DNA from 4 places in the Pseudomonas sp. 9Ag genome. Region 2 is predicted to be linked to each of the others. Evidence: predicted binding sites of a transcription regulator. Region 2 holds the regulator's gene; each other region holds the start of a gene.

Region 1 (7,336 bases), 1.4 Mb from region 2:
GATCAAGTTTCTCGTCGAACACCACGTGCCTTAGCTCGGCTGCAGTTGTCACAACGCCAAACGGCAACTCCAAACGGAGCTGATCATACACCTGCCCTGACTGGAGGTTTGTTTGCAGGTTACCTGGAAAGCTCAACTTGCAACCCGTAGCTGACATGTCCAGCACCTTGCCGGCGAGATGCTTCTTGACCATCTTGCCGCTCAGTTCGGCAGCGATGCTCTGCCCGCTCAATGTGGCGCGATAGGCGTTCCGCCGCTGGTGGTAGAGAATCTCGTCGGGCAGAGGGATCCAATAGCAGCGCGCATCGTCCAGTTCGCCGATATGTGCTGGGTGTGGATTGTTCCAGGCAATCCGCACGCCTTCATAAAAGCCTTCGATTTGGAAAGCTTCTCCTGATCCCATCAGCCGCTCGCCATCACTAGGTATCAGCTCGTCTAATGCTAGCCAGCCCTTTTCACGATTTATCTCAACCAGGTAGGTTTGATACCGCAGCGTGCGCTCGGCAAAGCGAAGCTGCAGAGGGATATGGTTGTCCAGCAGGGGGCGTAGATTCGCCTGGACTTCGACTGGAGTCTTGAGTATCTGAGGAGGCTGAGGGCCTTCACCCTCAGCGAAAGGACTAGACACTTGGCATTGCTCTCCGGCATGTAACGACGTCAGCCGCATGATAGCACTATGATGTCATTGTGCTGCGGATGGTTCAGGCCTGGCTGAGCGGGCGATGATGAGTGCTTTTAGCGGCGCTTCCGCGCCGATCGTATAGATCCGGGGTCGTGGTGGTGCCCTGCAATACCTGCAACATTGTGCCAACGGCGCTCTGGTTGGCGCGGATAAGTTTGCCGTTGCGTTCATTGGCTTTGCGGCAGTCTTCGAGAATGCCCTCCAGTTGTTCCGCCTGGACAAGGATCTCATCGCCTATTGCCGAGCCTGCGGCAAGCTTCGCCAAGCCATTCCGGTCGGAGCTTAGCTGCGCCTTAGCCAATGCCTGGCTGCGTAGGGTGCCGTGTTGGCCCAGAAGTGCTAGCAGTGCCTGCTTTTGCGTGAGCAGCTGCTCCAGTCCAGCTAGATTGCGCTCTGCAAGCGTCTGGTATTCTGCATCGGTGAGCTCGAGTAGTGTTCGGGCGGTGCCGATATCGTCAGTCAGCTGCTGGAGCAATTCGGTATCTAGCATAGTGGCCTCTGTTGCACTCACGCCTGCTCGCCTTGGTGCCCGGCTCAGCGCTGGCTTTCGAATGACAGCAGCTTCGATGCTACTCGCTGGCTGTCGACTTGATAGCTGCCATCGGCGATTGCTTGTTTGATCTGGGCGACACGCTCCTGATCAACAGCGGGCTGCTGACTCAGCTTTTCGGTTGTCTGCTGAAGACGCTGGGCTTCGGGGCTCAGCTGAACGCTTTCTCCCGACACGGAGCTGTTACCGGTGGTCTTCACTTCTTCAGCAGGAGCCTGCTGCGCGGTTGGTCGCTCTGTGTTCTGGACGCTGTTGTTCCGCGCATTGCTTGAAGAATTGACGGCGCTGTTAGGCCGGTTGAAATCGATAACCATGATCGAAACCTCGAATAAGTCAGGACGCTTGCCTGCTTTTCGGCAAATCCTCATGAAACTTTAGTCTTTTTTCATGCTAAGACCTGACGCCGCAGCGCCTCGTCCTCACATCGCCACTTCAACCTGCCCGGGGCCAGTGACGCGAGCTTTGATAGTTCGTCCGGATCGTTGGTTTTTGACTCGGATCTGACTGCCAAGTGCGCCATTGGAAAGGGCCTCACCTGGCATTCTTACATTTATCGTAGAGTTTTTCGCGCTGATTACCACCTGATCACCCTTTCGGACTATTTCAGCCGCGGATAAGTAAGTTGGTGGTAATACCTGATCGGGTAGGGCGCTGCGGGTGATTTTATTTCCCAGCACTTGATCGAACGATGTCAGATAGCCCTGGGTCAACAAGCCGACGTCGCGCTCGGCAAGGGCGACATCAGCGAGCTCGACGATGCTTTCACGGGCTAAGGGCCGTCTGGCTACGATCACTTCGCGGAACAAATGTACCTGAGCGGGGACGAAAACGGACCAGGGTGATGTGCCTTCGCAGCTAACCCGCACGGTAGTGCGACCAACGGGTTGTGCCGGGCTTTCGAGTCTGGTCGTCAATGCTTGATCGCAAGCCGCCAGGCGCAGGCGCGGGTCAAGCCTGTTCAGTTCAATTTCATGGCGTGCTTTGATTTGGCTACTTTGTAAATAGTCAGTGACTTCACGCTCAAGAAAAGCGCGGGTCGCGTCGATAAGCTGTTCGGGGCGCGTGAAGCTCGCTGAAACAGCCAGCTGGTTCAGCAGGCATAAAGTTGCCAACAGGCCCAGTTGGCAAAGCGCCTTGCATGGATGCCGGAAAAAAGTCGTCTGTCTGTTCATGGCTTGCTCGAAGCAAGGGGCGTGCCGTTTGCCGGTAATTAATGGCTGAGGCAGGCAAGGCGGGTCAGCAACTCCGTTGTCAAATCAGGGCACTGCGCGCCAGATTGTCTGAGCTACAGATGTCTGCCTACCCATCTCACATACAAGAGGAAACTGGCATGGCCGGTGTATTGGATTCGGTTAACCAGCGTACCCAGCTAGTGGGGCAGAACCGTTTGGAGCTGCTGTTGTTCAGACTGGACGACAAGCAGCTCTATGGCATCAACGTATTCAAGGTCAAAGAGGTGCTGCAGTGCCCGCGGCTTACGGTCATGCCTCGGTCGAGCCCTGTTGTAAGAGGGGTAGCGAACATTCGGGGAAGTACGCTTTCCATCCTTGATCTATCCGCTGCCACTGGCAAACCCGTATTACAGGACTTGCCAAACAGCTTTGCCATCATCGTTGAGTACAACACGAAGGTGCTCGGTTTCCTTGTCCGCTCAGTGGAGCGGATAGTCAACATGAATTGGGAAGATATCCTTCCCCCGCCTAAAGGCGTGGGGCACGACCATTATTTGACTGCAGTGACCCATGTGGATCAGCAGATGGTCGAGATTATCGACGTTGAAAAAGTGCTAGCCGAAGTTGCGCCAGTGTCAGAGGTGCTCTCTGTCAGCATTGCAGATGAGGCGACCAGTAATAAGGCGTCCACCAGTCGAGTGTTGATTGTTGACGACTCGTCTGTCGCGAGAAAGCAGATCATGCGTTGTCTACAGAATCTGGGGATCGAAGTCGTTGCGCACAACGACGGAAGGCAGGCGCTGACCTATTTGCGAAAGCTGGTGGCGGAAGGTAAGAAGCCGTCTGACGAATTCGTGATGATGATTTCCGATATCGAAATGCCAGAAATGGATGGCTATACACTGACGACCGAAGTGCGTCAGGATCCCGCGATGCGCGATATGCACATTCTCCTGCATACTTCGCTTTCCGGGGTGTTCAACCAGAGTATGGTCAAGCGGGTCGGTGCGGACGATTTTCTTGCCAAGTTTCAGGCGGATGATCTGGCCAATCGGGTCATAGAGCGGATCCGGACAACGGATAAGAAATGAGGCCTCGTCCTCTCAATTCGACTGGTGGGCAGTATTAGTGTCTGTTGATCCCGATTTCGATCAGTTTCGCGTCTTTCTCGAGAAGACATGCGGCATCCTACTGGGTAGCAACAAGCAGTACCTGGTGTCGAGCCGGTTAAACAAGCTGATGGAGCAGCAGGGCCTAAAGAGCCTCGGTGACTTGGTCAGGAAGATCCAGGCTCAGCCGCGAAGCGGCCTGCGCGAGCAGGTCGTGGATGCGATGACGACCAATGAAACGCTCTGGTTTCGGGATACCTATCCGTTCGAGGTGCTGCGGAGCCGGGTTCTGCCTGAGCTGTTGAAAGGCTCCCCGGGTCAGCGCTTGCGTATCTGGTCTGCCGCTTGTTCGTCGGGGCAGGAGCCTTACTCGCTTTCGATGACCATCGATGAGTACGAACGCAGCAGCCCTAGCCAGCCGAAAACGACCATACAGATAGTGGCCACTGAATTGTCCGGGGCCATGCTTGCGGCATCCAAAGCGGCCGAATACGACAGTCTCGCCATTGCTCGCGGGTTGTCTAGCGAGCGTCTGCAGCGTTATTTCGATGTGAAAAGCCCGGGCCGTTGGGTAGTCAAGCCGGCAGTCCGCAGTCGCGTCGAATTTCGTGTGCAAAACCTGCTCGACAGCTATGCGGTGCTCGGCAAGTTCGACTTGGTGTTCTGCCGCAACGTCCTTATTTATTTCTCCGCCGATGTTAAGAAAGACATCCTCAAGCGGATTCACGCAACGCTGAAGCCAGGCGGATACCTGTTTCTGGGAGCATCCGAAGCGCTGAACGGCCTTCCCGAGCTGTATCAGATGGTCCAGTGCAGCCCGGGCATTATCTATAAGGCCAAGTAGCCTTACGTTTGCCGGAGTAGCGGCAGGAATCTGTCGCTTCGGGCTTACTAAGCGGCAAAAGCATGGTCACGCTTTGCCGCTTTTGACGCGCAACCCAAGCCTTTCAAAAAAAAATCCTTATAGATCAGCTATTTGACAAAATGGCATGGGCTTTGCTGGTGGTTTGCTAAGCAGACTTGTATCCGGCAGAGGGCCAGATCATGAGCATCAGTTTCGACAAGGCACTTGGCATCCACGAGAAGGCACTCGGCTTTCGCGCTCAGCGCGCCGAAGTGCTGGCCAACAACATTACCAACGCTGACACCCCCAATTACAAGGCGCGTGATCTGGATTTCAGCTCGGTTCTTGCTGCGCAGAACGGCAAGAATCAGGGCGGATTCGGCGTGGCCGTAACCAGCAGCAAACATATCGCTGCCGAAGGTATGGAAATTGCCGATCCTGGCTTGCGCTTCCGCACCCCTGCGCATGCGTCGCTCGATCAGAACACCGTAGATGCTCAGGTTGAGCAGGCGGCTTACGCCGAGAATGCCATCGACTTCCAGGCAAGCTTTACCTTGCTCAACAGTAAGTTCCGGGGGCTGATGAGCGCCCTGCGCGGCGAATAAAAGGAGCGAAAATCATGTCCCTCAGCAGCGTCTTTAACATCGCCGGCAGCGGCATGAGTGCCCAAAGCACTCGCCTGAATACCATTTCCAGCAACATCGCTAACGCCGAAACAGTCTCATCCAGCGTTGACCAAACCTACCGTGCACGTCACCCGGTGTTCGCGACCATGCTGCAACAGGCTAACGGTTCACCGAACGAGTCGTTGTTCGCCGAACAGGATCAGGCGGGCGCAGGCGTTCAGGTGCTTGGTGTCGTGGAAGACCAGAGCGAGCTGCAAGCCCGCTATGAACCCAACCATCCTGCGGCGAACAACGAGGGCTACGTGTACTACCCAAACGTCAATGTGGTGGAAGAAATGGCCGACATGATTTCTGCCAGTCGTTCGTTCCAGACCAATGCCGAATTGATGAATACAGCCAAAACCATGCTGCAGAAAGTTCTGACCTTGGGCCAGTAACCCTAACGAGAGATTGCCATGAGCACGACAGGCGGCGTCGGCGGTACCGGCTCGGTACTGGACCAATACCAGATCAAAGATCGCGAAGTTAAAAGCAACGACCTTGGCAAGAATGAGTTTCTGGAGCTGCTGGTGACCCAGCTGAACAACCAGAACCCGCTGGAGCCACAGGAAAACGGCGAGTTCATTGCCCAGCTCGCGCAGTTCAGCACCGTTGAAGGTGTCGAAAAACTGAACTCAAGCATGGAAACCATGCTGTCCGGCTATCAGTCATCCCAAGCGCTGCAAGCCTCTTCGCTGGTCGGCCGCAAAGTCATCGTGCCGACCGACAAAGCAGTCGTAGATACCAGCGAAACCTTCAAGGCCAGCATCGTTCTCCCCACAACCAGCAGCAACGTGGCGGTTAACGTTTACGACAGCGCGGGCACGGTGGTCAATCGAATCAACATGGGTCAGCAGCAAGCTGGCAACATCTCATTCATGTGGGATGGCAAGGACTCGAGCGGCAAAACCTTGCCGCCGGGTACTTATCGGTTCGAGGCGCAAGCCACTTATCAAGGCGAGACGAAGGGCTTGTATACCCTGCTTCCTGCCAACGTTGACAGCGTCACGCTTGGGCAAAACGGTGGTGAGCTTCAGCTCAATCTAGCCGGTGTCGGCAGCATTGGGCTGTCTCAAGTCCAGGTTATCGGTCAGTAACTGCCGGCGCGTCCGGTAACAGGAGCAGTTCATGTCGTTCAATATCGGCCTCAGCGGCATGCGTGCCGCCAGCAAAGACCTCAATGTCACGGGTAACAACATCGCCAACGCTGGGACTGCGGGCTTCAAACAGTCGCGGGCGGAGTTTGCGGATGTCTACGCGTCGTCTGTGCTTGGCACAGGCAAGAACCCTCAGGGAAGCGGAGTTCTTCTTGCAAACGTGTCGCAGCAGTTCAATCAGGGCAATATCAACTACACCCAGAACGCACTGGACTTGGCTATTAACGGTAACGGCTTTTTCCAAGTTAGCAACAACGGTGCGTTGAGCTACACACGTGCTGGCTATTTTGGTACCGACAAGGAAGGTAATCTGGTCGACAACTTTGGCTATAACCTCCAGGGTTATTCTGTCGATGGCAATGGCAACATCCAGACTGGCCAGGTGAGCGATCTTAAAATTCAGACTGCCAGCCAAGAGCCCAAGGCTACTACTAAAGTTGTCCAGGGTTTCAACCTGAACTCAACAGACGTCCAGCCGTTAAACACACCCTTCAACCCGGCTGACCCGCTGAGCTATAACGCGTCGACTTCTACCAATATCTACGATGAGCAGGGTAATGCGCACGTCATGACGCAATATTTCGTTAAATCGGCCACTGCCAATACATGGCAAATGAACGTATTGGTCGACGGCCGCAATCCTGCGTCACCTCTTCCTATTCCAGCCGATACGACTGTAATCCCTCCAACAGAAGCTAGGAGTGGTACCGAGCCCGCCGTTACGACGCTTGAGTTCAATCCTTCCGGAAGCTTGAAAAGCCCTACTGACGGCAGCGTGGTGCTATCCGACTGGAAGCCAGCAGTCCGGAACAGCGACGGAACTTGGTCGCTGAACAATGCTGCGCCTGCTGATGGGTTGGATGTCACAATTGATATGCGAGGCTCGACACAATACGCCAGCGCCTTCGCCGTAAACAGTGTGAGTCAGGACGGATACACGACGGGTGAGTTGGCGGGCCTGGAAATTAGCGAGACCGGGGCAATCTTTGCTCGTTACACGAATGGTCAGTCCAAGGTGCAGGGGCAGATCATCCTGGCTAACTTCGCCAACGTTCAGGGTTTGACTCCTGTTGGCAAGACGCAGTGGGTCCAGTCGTTCGAGTCGGGTGAGCCGGTGCGCAACCCGCCAGGCAGCGGCACGCTGGGCTCGTTGCAAG
Region 2 (7,336 bases):
ACAATACAAACAAGAGGTCGACAGGCGCGCCGTCGATGGCGTCGAAGTCCACCGGTGTATCGAGCTTCAACACTGCACTGAGCGGTGATGTGCAGCCAGGCATACGGCAGTGCGGTATTGCGATGCCGTTGCCGAAGCCGGTAGAGCCAAGTTTTTCCCGGGCGATGAAGCTTTCGAAAATCGCTTGGCTGTCTATATCGGGCAGGTCCGCGCCGAGAACCTTGGCAATCTGTTCCAGAACGCGCTTTTTGCTGCCGCCCGGAACGCCAACCAGGGCGCGTCCGGGGGTCAGTATGTTTTCAATACGGATCATGATGGGTCAGCGAGCCAGGGCGCCCTGATGGTGGTCGAGCTGCTTTTCTTTATGTTTGATCAATTGCCGATCGAGTTTGTCGGCAAGCAAGTCGATTGCTGCGTACATATCCTCATGCTCGGCATTGGCAACGACCTCTCGCCCCGCTACGTGCAGCGTGGCCTCGGCCTTTTGCCTGAGTTTTTCGACTTGAAGGATGACTTGTACGGCAATGATGCGGTCGAAATGGCGTTCTATCCGCTCGAATTTCTCCTCGACGTAGTCACGCAGGGCTTCAGTGATTTCAAGGTGAAGGCCAGTGATGTTGACTTGCATACTGCATCTCCTATTGCCACGTGCGAATTGACGGGCTGAACACCCGTCGCCGGAACAAATCCACCAGGTCGCCTGGTGCTACATCAACCGCTTGCGCTCGCTTGAGGGGGCGATCCCGAGTGACTCGCGGTACTTGGCTACGGTGCGGCGCGCAACTTGAATCCCTTGTGCCTCCAGTAGACCAGCGATCTTGCTGTCGCTCAATGGCTTTTTCTGGTTTTCCGCGGCCACCAGTTTCTTGATGATTGCGCGAATGGCGGTGGACGAGCACTCGCCACCTTCAGCAGTGCTCACATGGCTCGAGAAGAAGTATTTGAGTTCGTAGATACCGCGGGGCGTGTGCATGAACTTCTGCGTGGTGACCCGTGAGATCGTCGACTCATGCATGCCCACCGCTTCGGCGATATCGTGCAACACCAGTGGTTTCATGGCTTCGTCGCCATGTTCGAAAAAGCCACGCTGGTGTTCGACGATCTGGGTGGCCACTTTCATCAGCGTTTCGTTGCGGCTGAGCAGGCTTTTGATGAACCAGCGGGCTTCTTGAAGCTGGTTGCGCATGAAGGTGTTGTCGGCGCTCGAGTCGGCACGTTTGACGAACCCGGCATACTGAGCGTTCACCCGCAGGCGCGGCATCGCCTCCTGATTCAGTTCGACCAACCAGCGGCCATTGTGCTTGCGCACGATTACGTCAGGCACGACATACTCAGGCTCGCCTGCTTCGATCTGCGAGCCTGGGCGCGGGTTGAGGGTCTGGATCAAGTCGATGATCTGGCGCAGCTCGTCTTCTTTGAGCTTCATGCGACGCATCAGCAGGCTGTAGTCGCGCGCGCCAAGAGTATCCAGGTGATCGCTGACCAAGCGCACCGCTTCGCTTAGCCACTCGGTACGCTCGGGGAGCTGGCGAAGCTGCAGCAGCAGGCATTCGCGCAAGTCGCGCGCGCCGATGCCAGCGGGCTCGAACTGCTGGATGCGGCGCAGCACCACTTCGACCTCATCGAGTTCGATTTCAAGTTCCGGGTCAAACGACTCGAGGACTTCCTCGAGCGTCTCGTCGAGATAACCCTGGGGGTTGATGCAGTCGATCAGGGTGGCTGCTATGAGACGGTCGGTGTCGCTCATCGGTGCGAGGTTGAGCTGCCAGAGCAAGTGGCTTTGCAGGCTTTCCCCTGATGATGTGCGGGTAGTGAAATCCCATTCATCATCGTCGTTGCTCGGCAGGCTGCTGGCGCTGGTTTGGTAGATGTCTTCCCAGGCGGTGTCGACTGGAAGCTCGTTAGGGATACGATCGCCCCAATCGCCGTCCTCGAGGTTCTCCACCGTGTTGATGGGCTCCTCGTAATGATTATCGGGCTCGTTGTGCTCGGGCGAGTCGGTTGTCGGGCTTTCGCTTTTCTTTTCGATCGACTCGGCCATCGGGTCGGAGTTATCGAAATCTTCTCCGTCTTCTTCGCGCTCGAGCATGGGGTTGGAATCCAGCGCCTCCTGAATCTCCTGCTGAAGATCGAGTGTGGATAGCTGGAGCAATCGTATGGCTTGTTGCAGCTGCGGTGTCATCGTCAGCTGCTGGCCCATCTTCAGGACTAGCGATGGTTTCATGGCAGAGGACTTCGAACCTTGTTTGCCGGCGCAACCGCGCCTGTTCCGATTTCGCTGGCGCCGCGCGCCGATGTAAGCAAATTATATGCCTGGCAACGAAGCCTTTGCCTAGCCCTGTAGCTGCGTAGAGCAGAAAAAACCGCTATCAAAGTCGGAATTCGTGCCCCAGATAGACTTCCTTCACCAGTTGGTTGGCGAGGATGGTCTCTGCATCGCCCTCGGCGATCAACTGGCCGTCATTCACGATATAGGCGGTTTCACAGATATCCAGAGTTTCGCGGACGTTGTGATCGGTGATTAGGACGCCGATGCCCTTGGCCTTGAGATGATGGATGATCTGCTTGATGTCGCCGACCGAAATCGGATCAACGCCGGCAAAGGGTTCATCGAGCAGGATGAACTTGGGCGCCGTGGCCAGGGCGCGGGCAATTTCAACGCGGCGCCGTTCGCCACCCGATAGGCTCATGCCGAGACTGTCGCGGATGTGATGGATGTGAAATTCCTGCAGCAGACCTTCCAGGGCCTGTTGGCGACCGTTGCGGTCAAGGTCCTTGCGCGTCTCCAGGATGGCCATGATGTTGTCAGAGACCGAAAGCTTGCGAAAGATCGATGCTTCCTGCGGTAGGTAACCAATGCCCGCGCGTGCACGGCCATGCATGGGGAGGTGCGTCACATCTTGGTCGTCGATCAGTATACGGCCCTGATCGGCTTTGACCAATCCAACGATCATGTAGAAGCAAGTGGTTTTGCCGGCGCCGTTAGGCCCCAGCAGTCCGACGATCTGTCCGCTTTCGATCGACAGGCTGACATCACGTACGACCTGACGGCTCTTGTAGCTCTTCGCTAAATGCTGGGCCTTGAGAATCGCCATTACTCGGGCTGCTCCGTTGCCGGCTCTTTCTTGCGAGGCTGGATAACCATGTCCACGCGTGGGCGGGGTGTGGTGACATCGGCATTGGTGGCGCGACCAGCATTGACGATCTGTCGCTGGGTGTCATAGACGATCTTCTCGCCTTCGAAGGTATTGCCTTCCTGGACGACCTTGGCCTGGTCGATCAGGACGATGCGTTCGTTCGCGGCAAAATACTGAATCGTTAGGCCGTAAGCCTTGACGATCTCCTTGTCTGCAGCCGGTTTCTGTTCGTAGTAGGCCGGTTTGCCGATGGAGGTGAACACCTCGACATCGCCATTCTGGTTCTGAGTGATGGTCACAGTGTCGCCTGTGATCTTCATTGTTCCCTGGCTAATGACCACGTCGCCGCGGTACACGGCTACGCCTTGCCGGTCGTCCAGCTCAGCGGTATCGGCCTGAACACGGATAGGCTGGTTGCGATCCTCGGGAAGTGCGTGGGCGTTCGCGCCAAGTAAAAAAATGCCTAAACCGATCAGGAGGGGGAGGGTCTTAACGCAGCTCATGCTGGCCTCTTACGTTGGATAGCAGGAGCATCCTGCCTTCGTCTAGATACGCTTTCATGCCCGTAGCGGTCGTCACACCGTTTGCGGCGACGATTCTAACGGGTTGCCTAGTCTCGGCATAATCCTTCTCGGGAAGGACGGTCATCCGGCTGGTAGTGATGATGGTCGGGCGCCCCTTGGCATCGTTGCGTTCGACCTTGACGTTATCGATCAACTCAACTTCCTTGCCTTGCGGGCCGACCTCGCCGCGTTCACTGGTGACATGCCACGGCAGCTCGGAACCGCGAAAGGAGCGCAGGTCCGGGCGGGTCAGTAAGCTGACATCGCTGGCCTTGATATGCTCTACCTTTTCCGCAGTCAGCTCATAGTTACGCTTGCCGTCCGGCTGGTATTGGACTGTGCGTGAATTGGTGACGTAGAAGTCAATGGGCGATTCTATGCCCTGGGTTATCGGCGCCTCCTGCATAAAGCTCTCAGGGCGAACGTTCCAGTAGCCGATCGCGACCAGAAGCAGTGCGATCAGCAGCAGAGTGGCGGGGAAGCGGAGCCTGCTTAGCATGGTTGCCTCTAGAGGTAAGCGGCCTGAGCCGCATCGAGATTGCCCTGGGCGCGCATGATCAGTTCGCAGAACTCTCGCGCCGCGCCCTCGCCACCACGGGCGGCTGTCACGCCGTGGGCATGCTGGCGAACGAACGCATCGGCACTGGCGACGGCCATGCCCAGGCCTACCCGGCGCATTACCGGCAGGTCAGGCAGGTCATCGCCTAGGTAGGCGACTTCAGCGTAGTCGAGACCGAGTTCGCCGAGCAATTCGTCGAGCACCACCAGCTTGTCTTCACGTCCCTGATACAGGTGCTGAATGCCCAGGTTTTGCGCCCGGCGCTCAACCACAGGCGTCTTGCGGCCGCTGATGATCGCGGTGCGTACGCCGGAGTTGATCAGCATCTTGATGCCGTGGCCGTCCAAGGTATTGAACGTCTTGAATTCGCTGCCGTCGACAAGAAAGTACAGCTTGCCGTCGGTTAGCACGCCGTCCACATCAAATATGGCCAGGCGAATGTCGCGAGCACGTCGTAGCAGATCGTTCACTTACATCACCCCTGCGCGCAATAGATCGTGCATGTTCAGCGCACCGATTGGCCGGTCGTTTTCGTCAACCACCACCAGCGCGTTGATCTTGTTGTCTTCCATGATTTTCAATGCTTCGGCGGCAAGCATGTCGGCATGCGCTGTCTTGCCGTGAAGCGTCATGACCTGATCGATGCTTGCCTGGCGAACGTCGATGCCCTTGTCCAGCGTGCGGCGTAGGTCGCCATCGGTGAAGATTCCGGCCAGGCGGCCGTCTGCCTCCACGACCGCCGTCATGCCGAGGCCTTTTTGAGTCATTTCCAACAAGGCTTCGCGCAGCGATGTGCCGCGGCTGATCAGAGGTAGACGATCACCAGCATGCATCACGTGCTCAACTTTCAGCAGAAGGCGTCTGCCCAATGCGCCGCCCGGGTGTGAAAAAGCGAAGTCCTCGGCGGTGAAACCGCGTGCTTCCAATAGCGCGATTGCCAGCGCGTCACCGAGTACCAGGCTGACAGTGGTCGATGAAGTCGGTGCCAGGTTCAGCGGGCAGGCCTCGATGGCGACGCTCGCATCGATGTTGACCGCCGCTGCCTTGGCAAGCACCGACTCGGGATTGCCGGTCATGCTGATCAGGGTGATACCGAGGCGCTTGATCAGCGGCAGTAATGTCACGATTTCGCTGGTGGTCCCTGAATTGGACAGGGCCAGCACCACGTCGTCATGCGTGATCATGCCCATGTCACCGTGGCTGGCCTCGGCTGGGTGGACGAAGAATGCCGTGGTGCCGGTGCTGGCGAGCGTGGCGGCGATCTTGTTGCCGACGTGCCCAGACTTACCCATGCCGACGACGACGACGCGGCCCTTGCACTGCAGGATGAGCTCGCAGGCTTTGACGAAATGTTCATCGATGCGTGTGCTGAGTTGCTCCACCGCCTCAATTTCCATGCGAATGGTGCGCTGGGCAGTCTCGATCAGCTGGCTGCTCTGGCTCATGTCTGTGATCGCCTGAATGAAAACGCGCGATTATAGCGGCAAACCTCGCACTGCCCACTGAAAAGCGTCGTGCTGATCGTCGCGCCTGTAACTGAACCCAGGCTGAACAAATGTGCGCTCGCTCATGCATCGATACAGAGACTGGCTTGGGAGGCCCATAGCGCGGTGCTATAGTTCGCGCCGCTAAAAACGGCTCTGCGAAGTACCTCCGAAAGAGCGGAGGGCGTCTGATTCGCAGGCTGTATCCGAGGAGATCCAATGAGCGCCGCCAACGCTAACGCCGTCGAGCTGAAGGGTGTCACCTTCAAGCGCGGTGAGCGGAGCATTTTCAATAACGTTGACATAGTCATTCCCCGCGGCAAGGTCACGGCCATCATGGGCCCTTCCGGCTGCGGCAAGACTACGTTGCTGCGCCTGATCGCTGCCCAACTCAAACCGACCCATGGCGAGGTCTGGGTGGCGGGCACCAATTTGCCGACGCTGTCGCGCCGCGAGCTGTTCGACATGCGCAAGCAGATGGGTGTGCTCTTCCAGAGCGGCGCCTTGTTCACGGACCTCGATGTGTTCGAAAACGTCGCCTTTCCGCTGCGCGTTCATACCAAACTGCCTGAAGAGATGATCCGCGACATCGTTCTGATGAAGCTTCAGGCGGTTGGCTTGCGCGGCGCGGTCGAGCTGATGCCCGAAGAGCTGTCGGGAGGGATGAAGCGGCGGGTAGCGTTGGCGCGCGCGATTGCGCTGGATCCTCAGATTCTGATGTACGACGAGCCGTTCGCGGGCCAGGACCCCATCGCCATGGGCGTTCTGGTGCAGCTGATTCGATTGCTTACCGACGCGCTGGGGATCACCAGCATCGTTGTCTCCCACGATTTGGCCGAAACGGCGAGCATCGCTGACTACATCTATGTGGTGGGAGACGCCCAGGTACTGGGGCAGGGCACGCCGGCAGAGCTTCACGAGTCGACCAATCCTCGGATTCGGCAGTTCATGAAGGGGGCTGCGGATGGTCCCGTGCCTTTCCACTTTCCGGCGCCGGCGTATGCCGATGATCTGTTGCGAGGCACCGATGCGTAAGCGTTCCTTGATCGAACGGATCCGTCTGGTTGGTGAGGGTGGAATGAATGTGGTCGCAGCGCTGGGGCGTGCGACACTGTTTCTTTTTCACGCCTTGTTCGGTCCCAGTGGCCTGGATAATCGATTTTCGCTGTTGGTGCGGCAGCTCTATTCCGTAGGTGTGCTCTCGCTTGCGATTGTTGTGGTCTCCGGTGTGTTCATCGGCATGGTGCTGGCCCTTCAGGGCTATAGCATTCTCAGCAGCTATGGCTCTGAGCAGGCCGTTGGGCAGATGGTGGCGCTTACGCTATTGCGCGAATTGGGACCTGTGGTCACCGCGCTGTTGTTCGCCGGCCGCGCGGGATCCGCGTTGGCAGCCGAAATCGGCAACATGAAGTCCACCGAGCAGCTGTCCAGTCTGGAAATGATCGGTGTCGATCCGTTGAAGTACATCGTCGCACCGCGACTATGGGCCGGCTTCATATCCCTGCCATTGCTCACCCTGATTTTCAACGTGGTCGGCATCTGGGGCGGGGCTATGGTTGCGGTGGACTGGCTCGGAGTTTACGAAGGCTCGTT
Region 3 (7,336 bases), 3.1 Mb from region 2:
TGCTGATTGGCGCGCTTGACCAGAGACACCGCTTCATCGACGTCGAAGGGTTTGGGCAGGTATTCAAACGCACCGCCCTGGTAGGAAGCCACCGCGCTGTCGAGGTCCGAATGCGCGGTCATGATGATCACCGGCAGGCGCGGATAGAGATCACGGATCTGCGCCAGCATGTCGAGACCGCTCACGCCGGGCATGCGGATGTCGGAAATGATCACGTCCGGCTGCTGCCGCGCGAGCTTCGCCAGTACGCCATCGGCACTGTCGAAGCTTTGAGTCGTCATGCCCTCCTGCTGCAGGGCTTTCTCCAAAACCCAACGGATGGAGCGGTCATCGTCGACAATCCAGACAGTTTCGCTGCGGCTCATGCGGTTGGTGCTCCTTGTTCCAGCGGCAGGAAGATCGAGAACGCGGTATGCCCGGGATGGCTTTCGCATTCGATCAGACCCTGGTGCTGACTGATGATGTTCTGGGTAATGGCCAAGCCGAGCCCGGTGCCGTCTGGGCGGCCGCTGACCATTGGGTAGAAGAGGGTGTTCTGCAGCTCGGCAGGGATGCCTGGCCCGTTGTCGATGATTTCGATCCGCGCCACGAGGCGATGGCGAATGTGGCCGATGGTGAATTGGCGCAGCGAACGAGTGCGTAGGGTCAACCGGCCCAGACCCAATTCGGATTGCCCGGCAAGCGCCTGCATGGCGTTGCGCATGATATTGAGCACGGCCTGAATCATCTGTGCGCGGTCCATCAGGACCTCGGGAATGCTTGGGTCGTAGTCGCGCACCAAAATGAGGCTGCCCTGGCACTCGGCTTCTATCAGGCTGGCGACATGCTCGAGAACTTCGTGAATGTTGGTCATCGCCAGCGAGGGGAGCTTGTTCGAACCGAGCATGCGGTCGACCAAGTTTCGCAGGCGGTCAGCCTCTTCGATGATGACCTCGGTGTAGTCCTTGAGGTGCTCCTCGGGCAACTCGCGAGCCAGCAGCTGAGCGGCTCCGCGTATGCCACCGAGCGGATTCTTGATCTCATGGGCGAGGCCGCGAACCAGCATCTTGGTGGTTTCCTGCTTTGACAGCTGGGCCTCTTCCTTGGTGATGCGCAGCAGTCGGTCACGCGGTAGCACTTCCAGCAGCAGCATGGTCTCCTGCTTCGTCAGTACCGGCGTCACCGCGTAGTCCACGGTTAGCGTCTGTCCGCTGGCGGAGGTCAGCGTCGCTTCGCGCTTGGTGAAGGGGTGCGCTTCTTCCACAGCCAGCCGCAACGCAGCCAGGGCCTCGGAGGATTCAGTAAAGAGCTCGCTGATGAATTGTCCGTGACTGCGCTGGCCGCTGACTGCCAGCAGCATCTCGGCAGCCGGGTTCATATATTCCAGGCGCAACCGCGAATTCAGCAAAAGGGTGGCGGTGGTGAGATTCTCGATCAGCAGGCGCTGTAGGGCTTCGTTGATCATGGCAGTCTGCATCCGGGGTGTGAGTCGGGAAATGCAAGAAGCAAACCAATGCGCTCCTCTTCGGCGCGGCACCGCTGGCACTGGCGCTCCAGCGCGGGGCATCGATCGAGAAGGGCTGCGCTAAACCAGATGGCTGAATCAGTGCACCAGTAAGGTGCATAGAGTGGTCACAGAAAGGGCACGAATGGAATATCTTTCTTTTCCTTGGGCTTATCCTTCAGCGGACACTCCGGGCGGACACCGTAGTCCGCCTTCCTGCATGGGTTGACCATTCGGCGTTGCGCAAGAGAGGTGCGCATCATGTGGAACGCGCGTGGCTCGCTGGACTGTACGCGCTCGCCCTGACTGTCGATCACTTCGACCACCAGCTGGTGGCTGCCTCGGTCGATATTCTGCAAAGTCAGAACAGGACTCTCACCGGGTGCGCTTGCGGGCGCACCGTCGAGTAGCAAACGATACTGATGGCCCGGATGAAGGGGTGGCTGACTGGTTACGCTGACTGCCAGCTCGCCGGCGTTGTTGCGGATGGTGGCGTCGGGAGCTGGTAGCAGGATATCGAGCAATATGTAGCTGGGCGCGGTGGCTTTGAGGACCTTAACCGCTTGCTTCGGGGGTGGTAGGGGCTGGGCGGCCATCGTATTCGCAGGTTTGGTCTCTACCTGTTCGACCGCACGACCGTCGGGGCGGTCGGTAAAGACCCGATTGCCTTCGACGTCGATATAGCTGTAGATCGCCGCGCTCGCAGGTAGCGCACACGCCAGTAACAGTCCGACCAGTCCAAGCCGCGAGAGGCGCTTCATCGACGGGCAGGGCTGGAGGTGTGGACGCGCTGCACGGTGAATTGTTCTTCGGCTTGTTGCACGACCTGCCCACCGCTGAGCACCTGGACTTCCAGCAGATGAGTTCCGCGATCCACGTTTACCAGCTGCAGTGCGGTCGTGCTGCTAGGTTCTGCCTGAGGAACGCCATCGAGCAAGAAGCGGATCTGGTGTCCTTGCTTTAGGGGCGGATCGAGCTGGGCGTTGACGACAAAGGTGCCGCTGTTGGCGCGCAACGCCTGCTCATCCGGGATGCCGCCAATCGCGAGGCTGCGATAGGGCTGCTGTTGACCCTCGCTGCTTTGCTCGTTGGCTAGCGGCGGCGGGGCGTCGGGCGTCTTGATGTTCACGGTGTTGGCGGGTGGGAGATCGACAGCGTTTGCCTCGACGCCTTCCGGAGGTTGATTGGTGAAGACGGTGTTGCCCTTGTCGTCAGTGTATTTGTAGATCTGCGCCATGGCGGGAGCCATGAGGACGAGTAGCAGGCTGAACAATGCAATGCGCATGGGAAGCTCCGCGGTAGGGATGACTGGAAGCCTTGCACCGCGCAGGCGGCGAGGCAAGTGCGACCTTTGGGATTTGAGATCGACGCCACTTCGGTCGCTTGTCGCAACGTCGGTATCACTGGCTAGTGACATCGCAGAAACGAAAAAGCCTCCCGAAGGAGGCCTTTTCTGTCACGCGGACTGGCTTAGACGCTGTAGTACAGGTCGTATTCCAGCGGGTGAACGAAGGTACGGACCTTGATTTCTTCCTCGCTCTTCAGCTCGAGGTAGGCGTCGATGAAGTCATCGGAGAACACGCCGCCCTTGGTCAGGAACGCACGGCCCTTGTCGAGTTCTTCCAGGGCTTCCTTCAGGCTGCCGCAAACCTGCGGGATCAGCTTGCCTTCTTCCGGCGGCAGATCGTAGAGGTTCTTGTCAGCGGCATCGCCAGGGTGAATCTTGTTCTGGATGCCGTCCAGGCCAGCCATCAGCAGTGCGGCGAAGCACAGGTAAGGGTTGGCAGCCGGATCCGGGAAGCGCGCTTCGATACGGCGGGCTTTCGGGCTGGAAACGTACGGGATACGGATCGAGGCAGAACGGTTACGAGCCGAGTAGGCCAGCATGACCGGTGCTTCGAAGCCCGGAACCAGGCGCTTGTACGAGTTGGTCGACGGGTTGGTGAAGCCGTTCAGAGCCTTGCCATGCTTGATGATGCCGCCGATGAAGTACAGAGCGGTCTCGGACAGGCCGGCATAGCCTTCACCTGCGAAGGTGTTTTTGCCGTCTTTGGAGATCGACATGTGTACGTGCATGCCCGATCCGTTGTCGCCATACAGCGGCTTCGGCATGAAGGTGGCGGTCTTGCCGTAGACATCAGCCACGTTGTGCACGCAGTACTTCAAGGTTTGAACTTCGTCAGCCTTGTTAACCAGCGTGTTGAACTTGACGCCGATTTCGTTCTGACCAGCGGTCGCCACTTCGTGGTGATGCACTTCGACGACCAGGCCCATCTCTTCCATCGCGTTGCACATGGCAGTACGGATTTCGTGGTCGTGGTCGCACGGCGGAACGGGGAAGTAACCGCCCTTGACGGCTGGCCGATGGCCCTTGTTGCCGCCTTCGACGTCCTGGTCGGTCATCCAGGAACCCTGTTCAGAGTAGATCTTGAACATGGAGCCGGAGATGTCGGACTTGAATTTGACCTGGTCGAAGATGAAGAACTCAGGCTCCGGGCCAACGAATACTGTGTCGCCGATACCGGTGGACTTGAGGAACTCCTCGGCGCGCTTGGCGATGGAGCGCGGGTCGCGGTCGTAGCCCTGCATAGTGCTCGGCTCGACGATGTCGCAGACCAGAATCAGGGTCGGCTCTTCGGTGAACGGATCCAGAACGGCAGTTTCATCGACCGGCATCAGGATCATGTCGGAGGCTTCGATGCCCTTCCAGCCATGGATGGACGAGCCGTCGAACATCTTGCCGTGCTCGAAGAAGTCTTCGTCGTGGGCGTCGCGCGCCGGAACGGTCACGTGATGCTGCTTGCCCTTGGTGTCGGTGAAGCGCAGATCAATCCACTTCACATCGTAATCTTTGATCAGTTGAAGCGACTTCGACATGGTGCTCTCCAAGTGGTGGAAGCGTTGACAGATAAGCTTCCGGAATCTAGGGGGTGAAGCCGAGCGGGCGATACTCCGTCAAGGCGACCTGCCTCACAAGGGAGCAAATTGCATGCCAGTGCTCCGAGATGGTTCCGGTTGGGCTTGCAGCGGCCGTTTGGCGTGCTTGCTGCCATTTGTCGGCGCTGCGCTCCGGTGTTTATGCGCTAAAGTGGTGCGGATGCTTGCGCCAGTGGTCCATTTGGGTGCAAAGCTAGGCTGTCCGATAAAACTGACTAAAGCTTGATCAAATTCCGATATACTCCGCCCCCCTCTTTTCACGCCATGCTGGCGCTGCGCTGTTTTCCATGAAGCTGATCGTCAAGGTTTTCCCCGAAATCACCATCAAGAGCCCGCCGGTACGTAAGGGCTTCATTCGTCAATTGGCGAAGAACATCCGTACCGTGCTGCGCGACCTCGATCCCGAATTGCGGGTGGAAGGGGTGTGGGACAACGTTGAGGTTGAAACCGCGCTCAGCGACGCGAAAACTTTGCAGCAGATGATTGAGCGCCTGCGTTGCACGCCGGGCATCGCGCATTGCCTGGAGGTACATGAGTACCCGCTGGGCGATCTGGACGACATCCTCGCCAAGTGCAAGGCGCACTATGCTGACCGTCTCCCGGGCAAGATCTTCGCCGTGCGCTGCAAGCGAGCTGGAAAGCACCCATTCAGCTCGATGGATGTGGAGCGATATGTTGGCAGCGAGCTTCGCCAACAGTGCGACGCTGCGGGCATCTCGCTCAAAACACCGGAAGTCGAAGTGCGGATGGAAATCCGCGACCAGCGCCTGTTTGTCGTGCATGCGCAGCATGACGGCATTGGCGGCTACCCGCTGGGCGCGTTGGAGCAGACCCTAGTGCTGATGTCCGGCGGTTTCGATTCCACCGTAGCGGCCTATCAGATGATGCGCCGCGGGCTGATGACTCATTTCTGCTTCTTCAATCTGGGTGGCCGCGCCCATGAGCTGGGTGTGATGGAAGTTGCCCACTATTTATGGAAGAAGTACGGCAGTTCGCACCGGGTACTGTTTATCAGTGTGCCCTTCGAGGAAGTCGTCGGTGAGATCCTTGAGAAAGTCGACGATAGCCAAATGGGCGTCGTGCTCAAGCGCATGATGCTGCGGGCGTCGACCCAGATTGCTGAGCGGCTGCACATCGACGCCCTGGTCACTGGCGAGGCCATTTCCCAGGTTTCCAGCCAGACTCTGCCGAACTTGTCGGTGATCGATTCCGCCACCGACATGCTGGTGCTGCGGCCGCTGATCGCCAGCCACAAGCAGGACATCATCGACACCGCCTTCGAGATAGGCACCGCCGAGTTCGCCAAGAACATGCCCGAGTATTGTGGCGTGATTTCGAAGAATCCGACGACCAAGGCCAAGCGCTACCGCATCGAACATGAGGAAAAACAGTTCGACATGGCGGTGCTCGAGCGAGCCATGGCGAACACGCGCCAGGTGGCCATTGATCGAGTGATCGACGAGCTGGGCCAGGATTTGCAAGTTGAAGAAGTCATCGAGGCGAGCGCCGGGCAGGTAGTGCTAGACATTCGCCACCCTGACCTCGCCGAGGACGAACCTCTGCAACTGCAGGGCATCGAAGTGCATACGCTGCCGTTCTATGCGCTGAACAACCGCTTCAAGGAGCTGGATGAGAACCGCCAGTACCTGCTGTATTGCGATAAAGGTGTCATGAGCCGCCTGCATGCTCATCATTTGTTGAGCGAGGGGCATGTCAATGTGCGCGTTTATCGTCCGAGCTAAACAGCCCGGCCTGCTGGGCGGCAGTATCCGCCACCGCCCTCCCGACCCGCTTCGCGGCTGAATTGCTGCGACACGTCGTTAACGAACCTTCATCTTCATCCAATTTTTCGCGTTGGGCCGCTCGATGCACTTGCCGAGCGGCCCGACCCAACTACGAGACCACTACTGTGATCGATAATCTACGTAACATCGCCATCATTGCTCACGTTGACCATGGCAAAACTACCCTGGTCGACAAGCTCCTGCGTCAGTCCGGCACTCTGGAGCGCGGCGAGCTCAACGACGAGCGCGTGATGGACTCCAACGACCAGGAAAAAGAGCGCGGCATCACCATCCTGGCCAAGAACACCGCTATCAAGTGGAACGACTACCGCATCAACATCGTCGACACCCCCGGCCACGCCGACTTCGGCGGTGAAGTCGAGCGCGTGATGTCGATGGTCGACTCCGTACTGCTGCTGGTCGATGCTCAAGACGGCCCGATGCCGCAAACCCGCTTCGTGACCAAGAAGGCCTTCGAAGCCGGCCTGCGCCCGATCGTCGTGATCAACAAGGTCGACCGTCCGGGCGCGCGTCCTGACTGGGTTCTGGACCAGATCTTCGACCTGTTCGACAACCTCGGCGCCACCGAAGAGCAGCTGGACTTCCAGGTCGTCTACGCGTCGGCCCTGAACGGCATCGCCGGTCTGGACCACACCGACATGGCCGAAGACATGACCCCGCTCTACCAGGCGATTGTTGACCACGTACCCGCTCCGAAGGTCGACATCGACGGCCCGTTCCAGATGCAGATTTCAGCTCTGGACTACAACAGCTTCCTCGGCATTATCGGCGTAGGCCGTATCGCCCGTGGTCGCGTCAAGCCCAACACTCCCGTTACTGCCATCGACATGCATGGCAAGAAGCGTAACGGCCGTATCCTCAAGCTCATGGGTCACCACGGTCTGCACCGTGTTGACGTCGAAGAAGCTACTGCCGGCGACATCGTCTGCATCAGCGGTATGGACGAACTGTTCATCTCCGACACCCTGTGCGACCAGAACAACGTCGAAGCGATGAAGCCGCTGACCGTTGACGAGCCGACCGTTTCCATGACCTTCCAGGTCAATGACTCGCCGTTCTGCGGCAAGGAAGGCAAGTTCGTCACCAGCCGTAACATCAAGGACCGTCTGGA
Region 4 (7,336 bases), 1.4 Mb from region 2:
CCGTCGAAGAGGCCCTACGACAAAAAGAGTCTCAAGCTGATGCCGATCCCGACGCGTCGCCACCCCAGGAATTGACCTCCGAAGCCGAGCAGCGCAAGCAGCCTCGTGGAAGCAAAGCGCCAGACACCTCGTCGGACTCGACAGATCAAACCACGGCACAGGCCCCGCCAGAGCCAGCTGGCGAGGTGTCGAGCGAAACACTGAACTCGGGCCCTCCCGAGTCCGAGCCAGTCGCGACCGATCAGCAGATGGCACAAGCACAGGAAGTGCCGGTCGATCCCGAGCAGGATCAGGCAATGAACCAATGGTTGCGCAAGATCCCGGACGATCCCGGCGAGCTGTTACGGCGCAAGTTTCTTTATGAGCAACGCAAACGGCAGGAATTGAATCAATGATGCGCTGGATGACACTGGTGTTTCTGCTCCTGCTGGGCTTGCAAACCCACGCTGCTACCTTGGTAGCCCGGGTCGACCGTACCGAGCTGAGCCTGGACGAAACTGTGGAGCTGACTCTGGAAACGGCCGACGGCACCGCATTTGGCAAGCCCGACCTGCAGCCCCTCGACAGCCTGTTCAAAGTATCCGGGACACGTCAGAGCAACCAACTTGCCGGGGCCAACGGCGATGCACAGGCGATTACCCAGTGGCAGGTCACGCTCCAGCCGCTGCAGACCGGCTATGTCGTCATTCCGCCGTTGCAGCTCGGCGATGCCCGTAGCGAGCCAATCACCTTGCATGTCACCGAGCCCAGCGCCAGCGACAGCGACCTGCTTGCCCCCATATTCATCGACGCCAGTCTTGATCAGGAGGTCGCCTACGTGCAGGCGCAGGTGCTGCTGACGCTGCGTATCTACCACTCCGTATCGCTGTACGACGACAGCACCCTGTCACCGCTGCAGATGAACGATGCGCTGGTGCAGCGGCTGGGCGAACCACGCACTTATGAAAAAGACATCAATGGCGTCCGCCACGGCGTGATTGAGATCCGCTATGCGCTGTTCCCGCAGAAAAGCGGCGAGCTGACAATTCCCGCACAACTGTTCAGCGCCACGGCCGTGGCACCGTCGACCGGTGATCAGTATGGCTCGCGGTTCGGACGTTCGACCCAGGTCAAATCACCCACCATCCCGTTATCCGTAAAGCCCAAGCCAGCTGACTATCCTGCCGACGCCGCCTGGCTGCCGGCCCGAAGCCTGACGCTGGTCGAAGCCTGGAGTCCGGAACCTGGGGATGCTCAACTGGGCGAAGCCCTGACCCGCAGCTTGCTCTTGAAAGCTGACGGATTGACCAGCAGCCAGCTGCCTCCAATCGCCTCAACCAAGCTTCCGGGACTGCGCAGCTACCCCGACCAGCCGACCCTGAACAACGAAGTCACGGCCAACGGTGTCAGCGGCAGTCGCGAACAGCGCGAAGCCCTGGTCGCGACGCGCACTGGAGAGTTCCAACTCTCGCCCGTGGAAGTGGTCTGGTGGAACACCCTGGAAGATCGCCTGGAGCGCAGCACGCTGCCTGGTCGCAACCTGCAGGTCGCCGACAACCCGGACCTGCAACAGCCCGCCATCGAGACGGCGGACATGCCGGAACAGCGAGAGGCGAGACGGCTATGGCCCTGGCAGCTGAGCAGCGCATTGCTGGCATTGACGACCCTGCTCGGCTTTGGCTTGTGGCTGCATGCGCGCAGGCAGCCAGCGGTGATCCGCACAGTGCCGACCGGCCCGACTCCGCGCAGCCTGCTCGATGATCTGAAACGCGCCTGCTTGGCCAATGACACCCAGGCCACCCGCCACGCGCTCGATGCCTGGGCGCGTCAGCAGCCTGAAACGCTGGCCGATATGGCGGCCCGTTTCGAGCCGCTGTCCGATGCCCTCGATGGGCTTAATGGTGCCCTGTACAGCGAGACCGGTCAGCGCTGGCAAGGCGAAGCCTTGTGGCAGGCCATTCAGAACCTGCCCGCAGGTCAGGCCGGCGATGCCGAACGGGAAGCCAGCGCCCTGCCACCGCTGTATCCGCGCTGAGCTGACGGACTTCCCGGCCCGGTCGCGATCAGCTGTCCCGTCTTTTGCTGCGAGCTCGTGCACCAGTTAGAGGCGTCTTGCACCGTCCTTGGCATGTGGCTTGCTAAACCTGAACCAGACATCCCGCTTCGCACCGGTTCCCTCCCGGACGGTGCGCGCTTCGCATGGCAAAGGTTTTCTTCAGCATGACCGATCTCTCCCCTTCGCTCCGCCCTGACGCCAAAGCCTGGGTCGCCGGCAGCGACGCGCCAGAAAAGCACGTCGTGAACCTTGGTTTCATGGCGCTGACCGATGCTGCATCGCTGATCGTCGCCGCCACCCAGGGCTTTGCGCAGCCCTACGGCCTCACACTCAACCTGCAACGGCAGAGCTCTTGGTCCAGCGTGCGAGACAAGCTTGTGGAAGGCGAACTGGATGCCGCTCACGGACTGTACGGCCTGATATACGCCGTGCATCTGGGGATCGGAGGCAGTGCGCGTAAGGACATGGCCGTACTGATGGGGCTGGCGCAAAACGGACAGAGCATCAGCCTCTCCAGTGAGCTGAAAGCAGCCGGCGTGACCGATCCCGATGCGCTCGGCAAATGCGTGCGCCAGAGTGGTGCAAAACTCACGCTTGCTCAGACATTTCCCACCGGTACTCATGCGCTCTGGCTCTACTACTGGCTGGCCGCCCACGGCATCCACCCGCTGAAAGACGTACGCACAGTGGTGGTGCCGCCGTCGCAGATGGTCGCCCATCTACGGGCGCGACGCATCGACGGCTTCTGCGCCGGCGAGCCCTGGGGCGCCCAGGCCATTGAAGAAGACATGGGTTTTACCATCGCGACCAGCCAATCGATCTGGGCCGACCATCCCGAGAAAGTGCTCGGCTGCACGCGCGAATTTGTCGACCAATACCCCAACACCGCCCGCGCGCTGGTGATGGCCATCCTCGAGGCCAGCCGCTTCATCGATGAGAGCCAGGAAAATCGCCGTAGTACTGCACAGCTGATTGCCGGCAGCGACTATGTCAATGCGCCCGTTGCGTCCATCGAATCGCGCTTTCTGGGTCAATATGAGGACGGCCTTGGCCATGCCTGGCTGGACAAGCACCCGCTGCGTTTCTTCGGCAACGGCGAAGTGAACATGCCCTACCACTCCGACGGCCTCTGGTTCATGACTCAGCTGCGCCGCTGGGGTCTGCTGCGTGAAGATCCGGATTACCTTGCCGTGGCGCAAAGCGTCCAGCAAACCAGCCTCTACCGCGATGCAGCGAGCGCTTTGAATATCGCCGTACCCGACTCCCCCATGCGCAGCGCTATGCTCATGGACGGCAGTCGCTGGGATGGCAGCGATCCGGCGGGGTACGCGCGCAGCTTCGCGCTGCATGCCTTGGGCGACACCGCACCACACCCCAAGCCTTGAGAAGGGAGACTGTCATGCTTCGCGTTCTCCTGATCGACGACACCCCGCGCAAGGTCGGTCGCCTGCGCACCGCTCTGATCGAAGCCGGCTTCGAGGTGATCGAGGAATCCGGTTTGACCATCGACCTGCCCGAGCGGGTCGAAGCGATTCGCCCCGACGTGGTGCTGATCGACACCGACTCCCCCGGCCGGGACGTCATGGAGCAGGTGGTCATGGTCAGCCGTGACCAGCCGCGGCCCATCGTCATGTTCACCGACGACGACAACCCCGATGCCATGCGCCAAGCCATCCGCGCCGGCGTCAGCGCCTATATCGTTGAAGGCATCCAGGCCCAGCGCCTGAAACCCATTCTCGACGTGGCCATGGCCCGCTTCGAAAGCGACCAGGCAATCCGCGCGCAGCTCCACGCACGCGACCAGCAACTGGTCGAACGCAAGCGCGTCGAACTGGCCAAGGGCATGCTGATGAAAATGCGCAGCTGCAACGAGGAAGAGGCCTACACCCTGATGCGCCGCCAGGCCATGAGCCGTCAGCAGAAGCTGATCCAGGTCGCTGAACAGATCATTGCGATGAACGACCTGCTGGGTCAGTGATCCGCAATGTCGGCGCGCGAGGCCCAGCGGGGCTCAGCCGAACGGGTGCCTGCTGTGAACCTTGCGGGACTTAGATCCCGATCATTTTCGACCCTCAGCTAGGCCCAACGAGGCTGTTGTCCGCCGACCACAGCACGTTGCGCTAGCCGCCTCCCAACCACTCCAATCGGGCCTGAATGACGGGCGCGCCTTGCGCCCACCATTTCCAAGCTCTTCCATGCAAACGAACCAAAACGGAGCCAAAGATTGAATCGGGTGCTCGGCTATTGCACCGAGCCATAGCCAAGAGTGCCAAGCACGCAGGCTCAACGCATGTCCAACCTGGGCGGCTGATTAAAGCTTAAGCCGTTGTATTAGATAGCCTTTCCTAAAACCTGAATCGACAAAAGCCTCTCAGATTAAGAATTGGCAAGCCCCTTGCAGTCCCTCTGTTACCACGTCTTCAGGTCGCCAACGGCGGTGATCGGGACGAATTGACAAAGGCGTCAACGGTGCTCGCTCTGCTCATGCAGAGGGTGCTTCCGTTACGCCTTTTTTTCGTTTCGCGATTGAGGGATAGATCATGCGCAAGACCCGCCGTACTTTGTTGAAAACGCTGGTGGCCAGCATTGGCTGCTCTGCCCTGCTGCAACCGGTGCCGATGGCCGCCTGGGCGGCCGAGCCAGAGAAGGAGGAACTCAAGCTCGGCTTCATCAAGCTCACCGACATGGCGCCACTGGCGATTGCCTATGAGAAAGGCTTCTTCGAGGACGAAGGGCTCTACGTCACGCTCGAAGCCCAGGCGAACTGGAAGGTGTTGCTAGACCGCGTCATTGATGGCGAGCTGGACGGTGCGCACATGCTCTCCGGCCAGCCGATCGGCGCGACCATCGGTTTTGGTACCAAGGCCGACATCATCACGGCCTTCACCATGGACCTCAATGGCAATGCCATCACCATGTCCAACGCGATCTGGGAGCAGATGAAGCCCAACGTGCCGATGGCAGACGGCAAGCCGGTGCATCCGATCAAGGCCGACGCACTCAAGCCGGTGATCGAGCAGCTCAACGCCAGCGGCAAGTCCTTCAACCTGGGCATGGTGTTCCCGGTATCCACCCACAATTACGAATTGCGCTACTGGCTCGCGGCCGGTGGCATTCACCCCGGTTACTACGCACCGAAGAAAGGCGACATCAGCGGACAGATCGATGCCCAGGCGTTGCTCTCCGTTACGCCACCGCCGCAGATGCCTTCGACCATGGAAGCCGGCACCATCCATGGCTACAGCGTCGGAGAGCCATGGAATCAGCAGGCGGTCTTCAAAGGCATCGGCGTCCCGGTAGTGGCCGACTACGCGATCCGCAAGAACATGTCGGAAAAGGTCTTCGGCGTCTCCAAAGACTGGGCCGAAGCCAATCCCGAAACGCACAAGCGTCTGGTCAAAGCGCTGATCCGTGCAGGCAAGTGGCTGGACGAAGACAACAACGCCAACCGCCAGGAAGCGGTGGAAATCCTCTCGCGACCGGAATATGTCGGCGCCGACGCCAAAGTCATCGCCAACTCCATGACCGGCACCTTTGAATTCGAGAAAGGCGACAAGCGCGAGGTGCCGGATTTCAACGTGTTCTTCCGTTACAACGCGACCTACCCCTACTACTCCGATGCCATCTGGTACCTGACGCAGATGCGCCGCTGGGGCCAGATCGCCGAGGCCAAGCCGGACAGCTGGTACCTGGACATGGCCAAGCAGGTCTATCGCCCGGAAATCTACCGCGAAGCGGCAGCGGCGCTGATCGAAGACGGGCTGATGACAGCCGAGGACTTCCCCCCAGCAGGTGAAGACGGCTTCCGCGAGCCACTGGCGGACACCATTGATGGCATCGCTTATGACGGCCACACGCCTAACGCCTATCTCGAACAGTTCGCGATCGGCCTGAAAGGCGATACCACGCTCTGATTCCGCCTACGGGAGCCATGCGCGGCTCCCACCTTTCGGAGGACATGTCGATGAGCAATCCAGCCGTCGTGCAGAACATAAAAGAAACCCTTAGAGCTGGCCGTCAGGCCCGCATCAAGCGCTGGCTGCCGCAAGTGATCATGCCGTTGGTGGGCGTCTTTGCCTTCCTGCTGTTCTGGCAGTTGGTGGCCTCGAATATCCAGACCAGCCTCGGTCAGTTTCCCGGGCCGAGCCAGGTAGCCGAGCAGTTCAACGGGCTGGTCGATGCGCATATCCAGTCGCGGGAAAAAGCCGAGGCGTTCTACCAGCGTCAGGAGGAGCGGAATGCGGCCAAACTGGCCAACAATCCCGACGCCGAGGTGAAGATTCGCCTTTACACCGGCAAGCCGACTTTTTTCGAGCAGATCTTCACCAGCCTCTATACGGTGATGACCGGCTTTGCAATCGCCTCGCTGATTGCCGTGCCGCTGGGCATCGTCTGCGGGTTGAGCAAGACGGTGTATAGCGCGGTGAATCCGCTGATCCAGATCTTCAAGCCAGTGTCGCCGCTGGCCTGGCTGCCGCTGGTGACCATGGTGGTCAGCGCCGTCTACGTCAGTGACGACCCGTTGATGGCGAAATCCTTCGTCACCTCGGCGCTGACCGTAGCGCTGTGCTGCCTGTGGCCGACGGTGATCAACACCACGGTGGGCGTGGCCAACCTCGATAAGGATTTGCAAAACGTCAGCCGCGTGCTGCGCCTGTCACCGCTCAGCCATGTGCACCGGATCGTGCTGCCCGCTGCGATTCCGATGATCTTCACCGGCCTGCGCCTGTCCCTGGCGACCGGCTGGATGGTGCTGATCGCCGCGGAAATGCTGGCGCAGAACCCCGGCCTCGGCAAATTCATCTGGGACGAGTTCCAGAACGGCAGCTCCAACTCGCTCGGCCGGATCATGGTCGCAGTGGTCGTCATCGGCCTGATCGGCTTCGCCCTGGATCGCATCATGCTGATGCTCCAGCGCCGCGTGAGCTGGGACAAGAACGCAGACCTGCGCTGAGGAAATCACATGAACAATGCCCATCTCGAACTCACCGGCGTCGGTATCAGCTTTCCCACTGACAAGGGGCTCTACTGCGCGCTGCAGAACGTCAACCTGCGCATCGCCAAGGGCGAGTTCGTTTCGCTGATCGGCCACTCTGGCTGCGGCAAGTCAACGGTGCTCAACATCGTCGCCGGCCTCTATCAGGCCACCACTGGCGGCGTGATCCTCGACGGCCGTGAGGTCAACGAGCCCGGCCCGGAGCGCGCCGTGGTGTTCCAGAACCACAGCCTGCTGCCCTGGCTTTCCTGCTACGAGAACGTCGAGCTGGCGGTGCGGGAAGTCTTCAAAGGCCAGAAGAGCAA

What was found. The regulator sigma-54, encoded in region 2, starts transcription at its own class of promoters, with help from an activator protein. The targets are predictions, from matches to a motif close to ANTGGCATNNANNTTGCTNT.
Region 1: flgA (flagellar basal body P-ring formation chaperone FlgA) is a predicted target of sigma-54. The motif match lies at 2,414-2,433, and genes of this name have one in related genera.
Region 3: glnA (glutamate--ammonia ligase) is a predicted target of sigma-54. The motif match lies at 4,461-4,480, and genes of this name have one in related genera.
Region 4: ALTERO38_RS08955 (CmpA/NrtA family ABC transporter substrate-binding protein) is a predicted target of sigma-54. The motif match lies at 4,418-4,437, and genes of this name have one in related genera.

The regions. Positions count from the first base shown of each region.
Region 1 covers NZ_LR733836.1:2,124,256-2,131,591, reverse strand. The annotation lists gene ALTERO38_RS09335 (flagellar brake protein) at 1-628, opposite strand, end outside; gene ALTERO38_RS09330 (flagella synthesis protein FlgN) at 702-1,172, opposite strand; gene flgM (flagellar biosynthesis anti-sigma factor FlgM) at 1,217-1,546, opposite strand; gene flgA (flagellar basal body P-ring formation chaperone FlgA) at 1,652-2,404, opposite strand; gene ALTERO38_RS09315 (chemotaxis protein CheV) at 2,563-3,495, shown strand; gene cheR (protein-glutamate O-methyltransferase CheR) at 3,533-4,357, shown strand; gene flgB (flagellar basal body rod protein FlgB) at 4,558-4,962, shown strand; gene flgC (flagellar basal body rod protein FlgC) at 4,977-5,420, shown strand; gene flgD (flagellar hook assembly protein FlgD) at 5,439-6,119, shown strand; gene flgE (flagellar hook protein FlgE) at 6,151-7,336, shown strand, end outside.
Region 2 covers NZ_LR733836.1:678,636-685,971, forward strand. The annotation lists gene ptsN (PTS IIA-like nitrogen regulatory protein PtsN) at 1-313, opposite strand, end outside; gene hpf (ribosome hibernation-promoting factor, HPF/YfiA family) at 320-628, opposite strand; gene ALTERO38_RS03085 (RNA polymerase factor sigma-54) at 707-2,224, opposite strand; gene lptB (LPS export ABC transporter ATP-binding protein) at 2,370-3,095, opposite strand; gene lptA (lipopolysaccharide transport periplasmic protein LptA) at 3,095-3,640, opposite strand; gene lptC (LPS export ABC transporter periplasmic protein LptC) at 3,627-4,199, opposite strand; gene ALTERO38_RS03105 (HAD family hydrolase) at 4,208-4,729, opposite strand; gene ALTERO38_RS03110 (KpsF/GutQ family sugar-phosphate isomerase) at 4,730-5,704, opposite strand; gene ALTERO38_RS03115 (ATP-binding cassette domain-containing protein) at 5,963-6,778, shown strand; gene mlaE (lipid asymmetry maintenance ABC transporter permease subunit MlaE) at 6,771-7,336, shown strand, end outside.
Region 3 covers NZ_LR733836.1:3,775,571-3,782,906, reverse strand. The annotation lists gene ntrC (nitrogen regulation protein NR(I)) at 1-365, opposite strand, end outside; gene glnL (nitrogen regulation protein NR(II)) at 362-1,444, opposite strand; gene ALTERO38_RS17220 (DUF4124 domain-containing protein) at 1,612-2,244, opposite strand; gene ALTERO38_RS17215 (DUF4124 domain-containing protein) at 2,241-2,768, opposite strand; gene glnA (glutamate--ammonia ligase) at 2,954-4,360, opposite strand; gene thiI (tRNA uracil 4-sulfurtransferase ThiI) at 4,708-6,162, shown strand; gene typA (translational GTPase TypA) at 6,330-7,336, shown strand, end outside.
Region 4 covers NZ_LR733836.1:2,038,455-2,045,790, forward strand. The annotation lists gene ALTERO38_RS08935 (VWA domain-containing protein) at 1-395, shown strand, start outside; gene ALTERO38_RS08940 (BatD family protein) at 392-2,014, shown strand; gene ALTERO38_RS08945 (CmpA/NrtA family ABC transporter substrate-binding protein) at 2,200-3,420, shown strand; gene ALTERO38_RS08950 (ANTAR domain-containing response regulator) at 3,435-4,013, shown strand; gene ALTERO38_RS08955 (CmpA/NrtA family ABC transporter substrate-binding protein) at 4,576-5,949, shown strand; gene ALTERO38_RS08960 (ABC transporter permease) at 6,000-6,989, shown strand; gene ALTERO38_RS08965 (ABC transporter ATP-binding protein) at 6,999-7,336, shown strand, end outside.